DNA from 2 places in the Streptomyces sp. RK9 genome. Region 1 is predicted to be linked to the other one. Evidence: predicted binding sites of a transcription regulator. Region 1 holds the regulator's gene; the other holds the start of a gene.

What was found. The regulator HrcA, encoded in region 1, represses chaperone genes, less so after heat shock. The targets are predictions, from matches to a motif close to TTNGCACTCNGNNNNNCNGAGTGCNAA.
Region 2: groL (chaperonin GroEL) is a predicted target of HrcA. The motif match lies at 3,168-3,194, and genes of this name have one in related genera.

Annotation. Positions count from the first base shown of each region.
Region 1 covers NZ_CP173703.1:1,746,746-1,751,366, forward strand. Annotated here, with positions in the region: gene hemW (radical SAM family heme chaperone HemW) at 1-38, shown strand, start outside; gene AB6L24_RS06750 (DUF3097 domain-containing protein) at 172-990, opposite strand; gene AB6L24_RS06755 (MBL fold metallo-hydrolase) at 1,014-1,775, opposite strand; gene hrcA (heat-inducible transcriptional repressor HrcA) at 2,042-3,058, shown strand; gene dnaJ (molecular chaperone DnaJ) at 3,059-4,198, shown strand.
Region 2 covers NZ_CP173704.1:572,081-576,701, forward strand. Annotated here, with positions in the region: gene AB6L24_RS22625 (SigE family RNA polymerase sigma factor) at 1-421, opposite strand, end outside; gene AB6L24_RS22630 (Uma2 family endonuclease) at 589-1,191, opposite strand; gene groL (chaperonin GroEL) at 1,414-3,039, opposite strand; gene AB6L24_RS22640 (cold-shock protein) at 3,390-3,593, opposite strand; gene AB6L24_RS22645 (ubiquitin-like small modifier protein 1) at 4,014-4,289, opposite strand; gene thrC (threonine synthase) at 4,319-4,621, opposite strand, start outside.

The DNA of each region.
Region 1 (4,621 bases):
TGTTGGCTGACGCCGTCGTGCGGGATCTGGTCGACTGAGCTGTGCTGTCCCTGGGGGTGCCCTTCCCTCGATGTCATGGCACCGCCGTCCTGAACTGTGCCCACCCGTTCCGCCCTCTGGGCGGACCAGCTGCCCACAGCGAGGGAGGGCGGGGGCGGCGGCGGGGGAAGCCTATGGCGCCGTCACGAAGTCGATCAGTTCCTCGACCCTTCCCAGCAGCGCCGGTTCCAGGTCCTTGTACGTGTGGACCCTGCCCAGGATGTGCTGCCACGCCGCGCCCGTGTTGTCCGGCCAGCCCAGGGCGCGGCACACGCCCTTCTTCCAGTCCTGGCCGTGGGGGACGCGGGGCCAGGCCCTGATGCCCACCGACGACGGCTTCACGGCCTCCCACACGTCGATGTAGGGGTGGCCGACGATCAGGGCGTGGTCGCTGCTCACGGCCGCGGCGATGCGGGACTCCTTGGAGCCGGGGACCAGGTGGTCGACGAGGATGCCGAGGCGGGCGTCCGCGTCGGGGGCGAACTCGTCGACGATCGCGGGTAGGTCGTCGATGCCTTCCAGGTACTCGACGACGACGCCCTCGATGCGCAGGTCGTCGCCCCAGACCTTCTCGACGAGCTCGGCGTCGTGCCGCCCCTCGACGTAGATGCGCCCGGCGCGGGCCACGCGCGCCCGCGCGCCCGGCACGGCCAGCGAACCGGAGGCGGTGCGTGCGGGCTTGCGGGGTGCGGCGGCGGCCGTCGGGCGGACCAGGGTGACGACCCGGCCCTCCAGGAGGAAGCCGCGCGGTGCCATCGGGAACACGCGGTGCTTGCCGAAGCGGTCCTCCAGGGTCACCGTCGGCCCCTCGGCGGTCTTCTCGCAGCGGATCACCGCGCCGCAGAAGCCCGTGGTGACCTCCTCCACGACCAGGTCGGCCTCGGCGGGCACCTCGGGGACGGCGGCCGGCTTCTTCCAGGGCGGGGTCAGGTCCGGGTGGTAGCTGCGCATGGGCCAGACGTTATGGCATGCCGTCAGGCGACACCGAACCGCCGGGCAAGCTCGTCGCGTTGGCGGCGTACGAAGGCGGCGTCCACGACGGCCCCGTGCCCGGGCACGTACACCGCGTCCTCGCCGCCCAGGTCGAGGAGCCGGTCGAGGGCGGCGGGCCAGTGCCGGGGCGCCGCGTCCGGGCCGGCCTGCGGCTCGCCGGACTCCTCGACCAGGTCGCCGCAGAAGACGACCTCGGGCTCGCCGGGGCCGCCCGGCACGAGGACGGCGAGGTCGTGGCCGGAGTGCCCGGGGCCGACGTTGGCGAGCAGCACCTGGAGGCCGCCGAGGTCGAGGGTCCACTCCCCGCACACCAGGTGGCGGGGCTGGACCAGGAGGTCGGCGGCCTCGGCGGCGGCGGCCGGGTCGAGGCCCTGGGCGACGGCGTCGGCGCGCAGCCCCTCGCGGTCGTGGTCGAGGACGGTGTCGAGGCCGACGGCGCCGAACACCTCGACGCCCGCGAACGCCGCCGCGCCGAGGACGTGGTCGAAGTGCGGGTGGGTGAGCGCGAGATGCGTCACGCGCCGGCCGTCGCCGAGCAGCCGCCGGGCGTCGGCGCGCAGCCGGGAGCCCTCGCGCAGGCTGGACCCGGCCTCGATCATGAGGGCGGCGCCGGTGCCGACGACGAGCCCGGCCGTGCAGTCCCACACGGGCAGCCTGCACCGCCCCACGCGCGCGGCGAGCCGTTCCCAGCCCGCCTCCTCCCAGGCCGGGGCGGAGGCGGGGGAGGGCGTGGTCGTGTCCATGGGGTGACGCTAGCGCCGACGGGGCGCGGGGGCAGGACGGGGGCGGCCTCCGGAGCGGCGGGGTAGGTGGCCGGGGTGTCCGTCGGCGTGACAAGGCAGGACATGGGCGGCACCCGTCGGCATGACAACGGGGTCGGCCCTTGCCGGGCCTGTACCCACCGGCCGTACACTGACTCGGTGAAGGCTGGCACTCGCCCGGGGTGAGTGCCAGGGCGAGGGGCCACCACCGGGGGCTCGGGGCGAGGGACGGCAGCTGGAGGTGCGCGATGCTCAGTGAACGCAGGCTGGAAGTGCTGCGCGCCATCGTCCACGACTACGTGGGCACGGAGGAGCCGGTCGGCTCCAAGGCGCTCACCGAACGCCACCACCTCGGCGTCTCCCCGGCGACGGTCCGCAACGACATGGCCGCGCTCGAGGAGGAAGGGTTCATCGCCCAGCCGCACACCAGCGCCGGGCGGATCCCGACCGACAAGGGGTACCGCCTGTTCGTGGACCGGCTCGCGGGCGTCAAGCCGATGACGGCTCCAGAGCGGCGCGCGATCCACAACTTCCTGGACGGCGCGGTCGACCTGGACGACGTCGTCGGGCGCACGGTGCGGCTGCTCGCGCAGCTGACCCGGCAGGTCGCGGTGGTGCAGTATCCGTCGCTGACCCGCTCCACGGTGCGGCACGTGGAACTGCTCTCGCTGGCCCCGGCCCGCCTGATGCTGGTCCTCATCACCGACACCGGGCGCGTCGAGCAGCGCATGATCGACTGCCCGGCTCCGTTCGGCGAGACGTCGCTCGCGGATCTGCGGGCGCGGCTCAACAGCCGGGTCGCGGGCCGCCGCTTCTCGGACGTGCCGCAGCTGGTGCAGGACCTGGCCGAGTCCTTCGACAAGGACGACCGGGGGACGGTGACGACGGTCCTTTCCACCCTCCTCGAAACGCTGGTGGAGGAGACCGAGGAGCGGCTGATGATCGGCGGCACCGCCAATCTCACCCGCTTCGGACATGACTTTCCCCTCACCATCAGGCCGGTCCTCGAGGCCCTTGAGGAGCAGGTCGTCCTCCTCAAGTTGCTTGGTGAGGCGACGGATTCGGGCATGACCGTCAAGATCGGGCACGAGAACGCCCACGAGGGGCTCAGCTCCACGTCGGTGGTCTCCGTCGGCTACGGTTCGGGGAGCGAGGCAGTGGCCAAGCTGGGCGTGGTCGGACCGACCCGCATGGACTATCCGGGAACGATGGGAGCAGTACGCGCAGTGGCACGTTACGTCGGACAGATCCTGGCGGAGTCGTAAGTGGCCACGGACTACTACGCCGTACTAGGCGTGCGCCGCGACGCTTCCCAGGACGACATCAAGAAGGCCTTCCGGCGGCTCGCTCGCGAGCTGCACCCGGACGTCAACCCTGACCCGAAGACGCAAGAGCGCTTCAAGGAGATCAACGCCGCGTACGAGGTGTTGTCGGACCCGCAGAAGAAGCAGGTCTACGACCTCGGCGGCGACCCGCTGTCCCAGGCCGGCGGCGCCGGTGGCGCGGGCGGCTTCGGAGCGGGTGGCTTCGGCAACTTCTCCGACATCATGGACGCGTTCTTCGGTACGGCGTCGCAGCGCGGGCCGCGTTCGCGCACCCGGCGCGGGCAGGACGCCATGATCCGTCTGGAGATCGACCTCGAAGAGGCGGCCTTCGGCACCACGAAGGACATCCAGGTCGACACGGCCGTCGTCTGTACGACGTGTTCCGGGGAAGGTGCCGCGCCCGGCACCTCCGCGCAGACCTGTGACATGTGCCGCGGTCGCGGTGAGGTGTCCCAGGTCACGCGGTCCTTCCTCGGCCAGGTCATGACCTCGCGGCCCTGCCCGCAGTGCCAGGGCTTCGGGACCGTCGTGCCGACGCCGTGCCCCGAGTGCGCGGGCGACGGGCGGATCCGGTCCCGGCGCACGCTCACCGTGAAGATCCCGGCCGGTGTCGACAACGGCACCCGGATCCAGCTCGCGGGCGAGGGCGAGGTCGGCCCCGGCGGCGGCCCCGCCGGTGACCTCTACGTCGAGATCCACGAGCTGCCCCACGCCGTCTTCCAGCGGCGCGGGGACGATCTGCACTGCACCGTCACGCTGCCGATGACGGCGGCGGCGCTCGGCACGAAGGTGCCGCTCGAGACGCTGGACGGCATGGAGGAGGTCGACATCCGGCCCGGCACGCAGTCCGGCCAGTCGATCCCCCTGCACGGGCGGGGCGTCACCCACCTGCGCGGCGGCGGGCGCGGCGACCTCATCGTGCACGTCGAGGTCCTCACGCCGTCCAAGCTCGACCCCGAGCAGGAGCGGTTGCTGCGGGAGCTCGCGCAGCTGCGCGGCGAGGAGCGGCCCACCGGGCAGTTCCAGCCCGGGCAGCAGGGCCTGTTCTCTCGCCTGAAGGACGCGTTCAACGGGCGCTAGCGCCTTGACCGGCCCGGGGTGAGCGTGGAATCTACGCTCACCCCGGGCCGTTCTGCGTGGTCAACCCGCGCGGTGACGGCGCCCGGGGCTCGGCCGGGGCACCTCCGTTCGTGCCATCCCGTCGGCCGGGGGCCGTTCCACTTCCTTCCCTTGTCGTCATGGCGCCGCCGTCCTGGGCTGTGCCCACCCGTTCCGCCCTCTGGGCGGCCCAGCTGCCCACAGGGGTGGGGCAGTCCTTGGCCTTGCCCGGCTCCCGGCCGGGCCCTTCCCCGGCCCTGGTGCGGGAGCCCGGGCGGCTCGGCCGGCCGTAGCGTGAGTGGTGCAGGTGGCCATGGCGGCGGCGCGGTGATGTTCCAGTCACGGGTGGGTGGGTGGGCGGTGTCCGCCGCGGAGCGGCGGGGCAGGAAAGCCCCCACGGCGGGA
Region 2 (4,621 bases), on a different replicon from region 1:
TCTTGACCGTGCCGGTGGACTGGCCCGTCTCCGCGGCGATCTGCTCCACCGACAGATCGCAGATGTAGTGCAGCGCCACCGTCCTGCGCTGCTGCGGGGAAAGCCCCTTCAGCGCCTCGACGAGGACCACGGAACCGGGGTCGGGCGCGCCCGCGGGCGGCGCGCCGCCGTGCCGCTGCCAGGCCTGCTCGCTGCGCCGCCGCCCGTGCCACCGGCGCACGGCGAGCCGCCAGGCCACGGTGCGGATCCACGCCTCGGGCGAGGCCTCCTTCACCAGCCGCCCCCGCCTGCTCCAGGCCTTGACGAACGCCTCCTGCACGACGTCCTGCGCCTCCTGCAGGTCGCCGAGCATCACATACAGCTGGCCGGTGAGCCGTCGGACCGCGTGGGCGTAGAACTCCTCGAACTCCTCAGCGGTCAATGACGTGCTCCCCATCTGGTCGGTACACCTTCTCTAGACCGGCCGGGGCACGTCTGGTTGACAGCGATCAGGAACTTTTTCTCCGGCGTTTCGAACACACCGGACCGGGCCGCGCGGGAACCGTCGTGATCGGCTTCACCGGGCGCGGCGCGTGGGGCGGCCGCCCGTCAGCCGGGAAAGGCCCCCGTGTCGACCGTCGCTCCCAGCGGCACGGGAAGCACGAACCGCTCCCCGAACGGCACCCGCTCGGCGTGCTTGTACGCCCCGTTCTGCGGCTCGCTGAACAGCGTCGCCGTGGGACCGTGCTCGTCGAACCGGTCCACGAGCAGATACACCGGAACCGGGGCGTGGGCATAGGCCCACAGCTTCTTGGTCCGGTCGTCCTTGGCGTTGCTCTGCGAGGTGATCTCGACGACGAGCAGGGCCTCTGCCGCGTCCAGGGGGTCGGTGCTGTCGGGGGCGACGTCGTCAACAGCTTCCCTGGGGGCCACTACCACATCGGGAACGTAGAGCTTGTCCAGGGCGGCGATGTGGATGCCGAGTGTCTGGTACACCTCCATTTCCTCCGGCAGAGCCTTGTTCAGCGCCCGGTGCAACGCGGCTGCGATTCCGTTGTGATGCCTGTGCGGCGGCGGTACCAAGACAATCTGCCCTTCGTCGATCTCGGCGTGCCAGCCCTCCGGCACATCAAGCTCACGCCACGCCTGAAGCAGGTAGTCCCAAGACCGGCGGCCCGGAGCCGTGTCGTGCTCGACCATTGCGGCGGTCATCGCGGGTCCCTTCTGTCGAAGCCTGCGGCGCATGAGCGTAGATCGACGAGTCAGCGGCTGTGCGCCGCTTCCTCCAGCGTCCCACGATAGGGCGACCGAGGCAGCAGCCCGACCGCCGCCGCCCGGACGACGCTCGCGAAACGCCGGAGGGCGGCACCCCCGACCCTGGGGGTGCCGCCCTCCGCGTACAGCGGGTACAGCTACGAACTACCGAGCCGAGGCTCAGAAGTCCATGTCACCGCCCGGCATGCCGCCCGGAGCGCCCGCGGCGGCGGCCTTCTCCGGCTTGTCGGCGATGACGGCCTCGGTGGTGAGGAACAGCGCGGCGATGGACGCGGCGTTCTGCAGGGCGGAACGCGTGACCTTCGCCGGGTCGATGATGCCCTCGGCGATCATGTCGACGTACTCGCCGTTCGCGGCGTTCAGGCCGTGACCGACGGTCAGGTTGCGCACCTTCTCCACGACGACGCCGCCCTCGAGGCCGGCGTTGACCGCGATCTGCTTCAGCGGGGCCTCGAGGGCCAGCTTCACAGCGGCGGCACCGGTGGCCTCGTCGCCCTCGAGCTCGAGCTTCTCGAAGACCGAGGAGGCCTGGAGGAGGGCCACGCCACCGCCGGCGACGATGCCCTCCTCGACGGCCGCCTTCGCGTTGCGAACGGCGTCCTCGATGCGGTGCTTGCGCTCCTTGAGCTCGACCTCGGTCGCGGCACCGGCCTTGATGACGGCCACGCCGCCCGCGAGCTTCGCCAGGCGCTCCTGGAGCTTCTCGCGGTCGTAGTCCGAGTCGCTGTTCTCGATCTCGGCGCGGATCTGGTTGACCCGGCCCTGGACCTGGTCGCTCTCACCGGCGCCGTCGACGATGGTCGTCTCGTCCTTGGTGATGACGACCTTGCGGGCGCGGCCGAGCAGGTCGAGACCGGCGTTCTCCAGCTTGAGGCCGACCTCCTCGGAGATGACCGTGCCGCCCGTGAGGATGGCGATGTCGCCGAGCATGGCCTTGCGGCGGTCGCCGAAGCCCGGGGCCTTGACGGCGACGGACTTGAAGGTGCCGCGGATCTTGTTCACGACGAGCGTGGACAGGGCCTCGCCCTCGACGTCCTCGGCGATGATCAGCAGCGGCTTGCCGGACTGCATGACCTTCTCGAGGAGCGGAAGGAGGTCCTTCACGTTCGAGATCTTGGAGTTGACGATCAGGATGTACGGGTCGTCGAGCGACGCCTCCATACGCTCCATGTCGGTGGCGAAGTACGCCGAGATGTAGCCCTTGTCGAAGCGCATGCCCTCGGTGAGCTCGAGCTCCAGACCGAAGGTCTGCGACTCCTCGACGGTGATGACGCCTTCCTTGCCGACCTTGTCCATGGCCTCGGCGATGAGCTCGCCGATCTGGGTGTCGGCGGCGGAGATGGAGGCGGTCGAAGCGATCTGCTCCTTGGTCTCCACGTCCTTGGCCTGCTCGAGCAGGGCGCCGGAGACGGCCTCGACGGCCTTCTCGATGCCGCGCTTGAGGGCCATCGGGTTGGCGCCGGCCGCGACGTTGCGCAGGCCTTCCTTGACGAGCGCCTGGGCGAGGACGGTCGCGGTCGTCGTGCCGTCACCGGCGACGTCGTCCGTCTTCTTCGCGACCTCCTTGACCAGCTCGGCGCCGATCTTCTCGTACGGGTCCTCGAGCTCGATCTCCTTGGCGATGGACACACCATCGTTGGTGATCGTGGGGGCGCCCCACTTCTTCTCGAGGACGACGTTGCGACCCTTGGGGCCCAGGGTCACCTTGACGGCGTCGGCGAGCTGGTTCATGCCGCGCTCGAGGCCGCGCCGTGCCTCCTCGTCGAACGCGATGATCTTGGCCATGTGAAGTGGTCCTCCCGGACGGGGTGGAAAAGCAAACGGACCGTGCTGGTGCCCGCGACGGACGGCCTGCGCGCCGTGTGGTTCCTTGCCCCACCCGGCCTGCGGACCTCACCGACCCGATCCAAGTTCTGTCACTCTCACTCGTAGAGTGCTAACGCCAATGATTAGCACTCGACCCCCGCGAGTGCAAGGTCGCCCCCGAGTCTCGTACACGTACTCACGGCTCCCTTACGAGACCCCGCGCGCCCGGCGCGACGCCCCGATCTTGCAACGACGAAGGGCCCGCGCCCCGTTCCCGGGGTGCGGGCCCTTCGTCTGCGTCGCGTCGGTGGCCGATCGCGTCAAGCCGCTCAGACGGCGAGCTTGACCATGTCCGCCTGCGGACCCTTCTGGCCCTGCGAGATCTCGAACTCGACTCGCTGACCTTCTTCCAGGGTGCGGTAGCCGTCCATCTGGATCGCGCTGTAGTGGACGAATACATCCGCACCACCGTCGACCGCGATGAAGCCATATCCCTTCTCCGCGTTGAACCACTTGACGGTGCCCTGAGCCATGCCTAACTCCCCTATTACTGGCCCTTGCGCAGACCCGCACTTCGCGGACCCGGGTCAGACCTCACCCCCCATGGGTTGGGGGTGTGCGCCGGAACGCGTCGACCGCGGCTGAATGTATCTGTCCAACTGCCCTCTGCAACAGGTCAATCGGACGAGAATTCTGGGCACGCGCTATCGGAGATTTCCGGAGAATTCCACGGAATCCAGGGCAAGTCGGGCCCGACAAATGCCACATAAGGCTCAAATAGGCAGGACACTTTGGCTACTTCTTGTCGGCTCCGCGGCCGACTTCGAATATGCGCGCGGCACTGCGTGCGCCGAGAACGGCGCTCCATTCCCAACTGTACCGCGCTCAACCATACAGAATTGCCCCCTCCGCTTCTCTCGCGGAGGGGGCAATGTCGGTGACTCTGCGTGCGCTCAGCCGCCGGCGACGGCGGGAATGATCGAAATCCCGGCGCCGTCCGGCGTCGCGGTCTCCAGACCCTGCTCGAACCGCACGTCGTCGTCGTTCACGTACACGTTCACGAACCGCCGCAGCTTGCCCTGGTCGTCCAGGACCCGGGCCGCGATGCCGGTGTGGTTCTTCTCCAGGTCGGCGATGACCTCACCGAGGGTCGCCCCCTCGGCGGCGACCTCGGCCTTGCCGCCGGTGTAGGTGCGAAGGATGGTGGGGATGCGGACGTTGACACTCATGGGGATGCCTTTCTGGGGTGCCGGGAAGGTCAGTGAGCCAGGCCCGCGGAGCGGAACGCGTCGAGGCTGGGGCGGATGGTCGCGGTCGCCTGGGACGTCTCGGCGACCGCGTCCAGGGTCTTGAGCCCGTCCCCGGTGTTGAGCACGACGGTGGTGAGCGAGGGATCGATGAGACCCGCCTCGATCAGCTTCTTCGCGACCCCGACGGTCACCCCGCCCGCGGTCTCCGCGAAGATCCCTTCCGTGCGGGCGAGCAGCTTGATCGCGTCGACGACCTGCTCGTCGTTCACGTCCTCCACCGCGCCACCCGTGCGCCGCGCGATGTCGAGCAC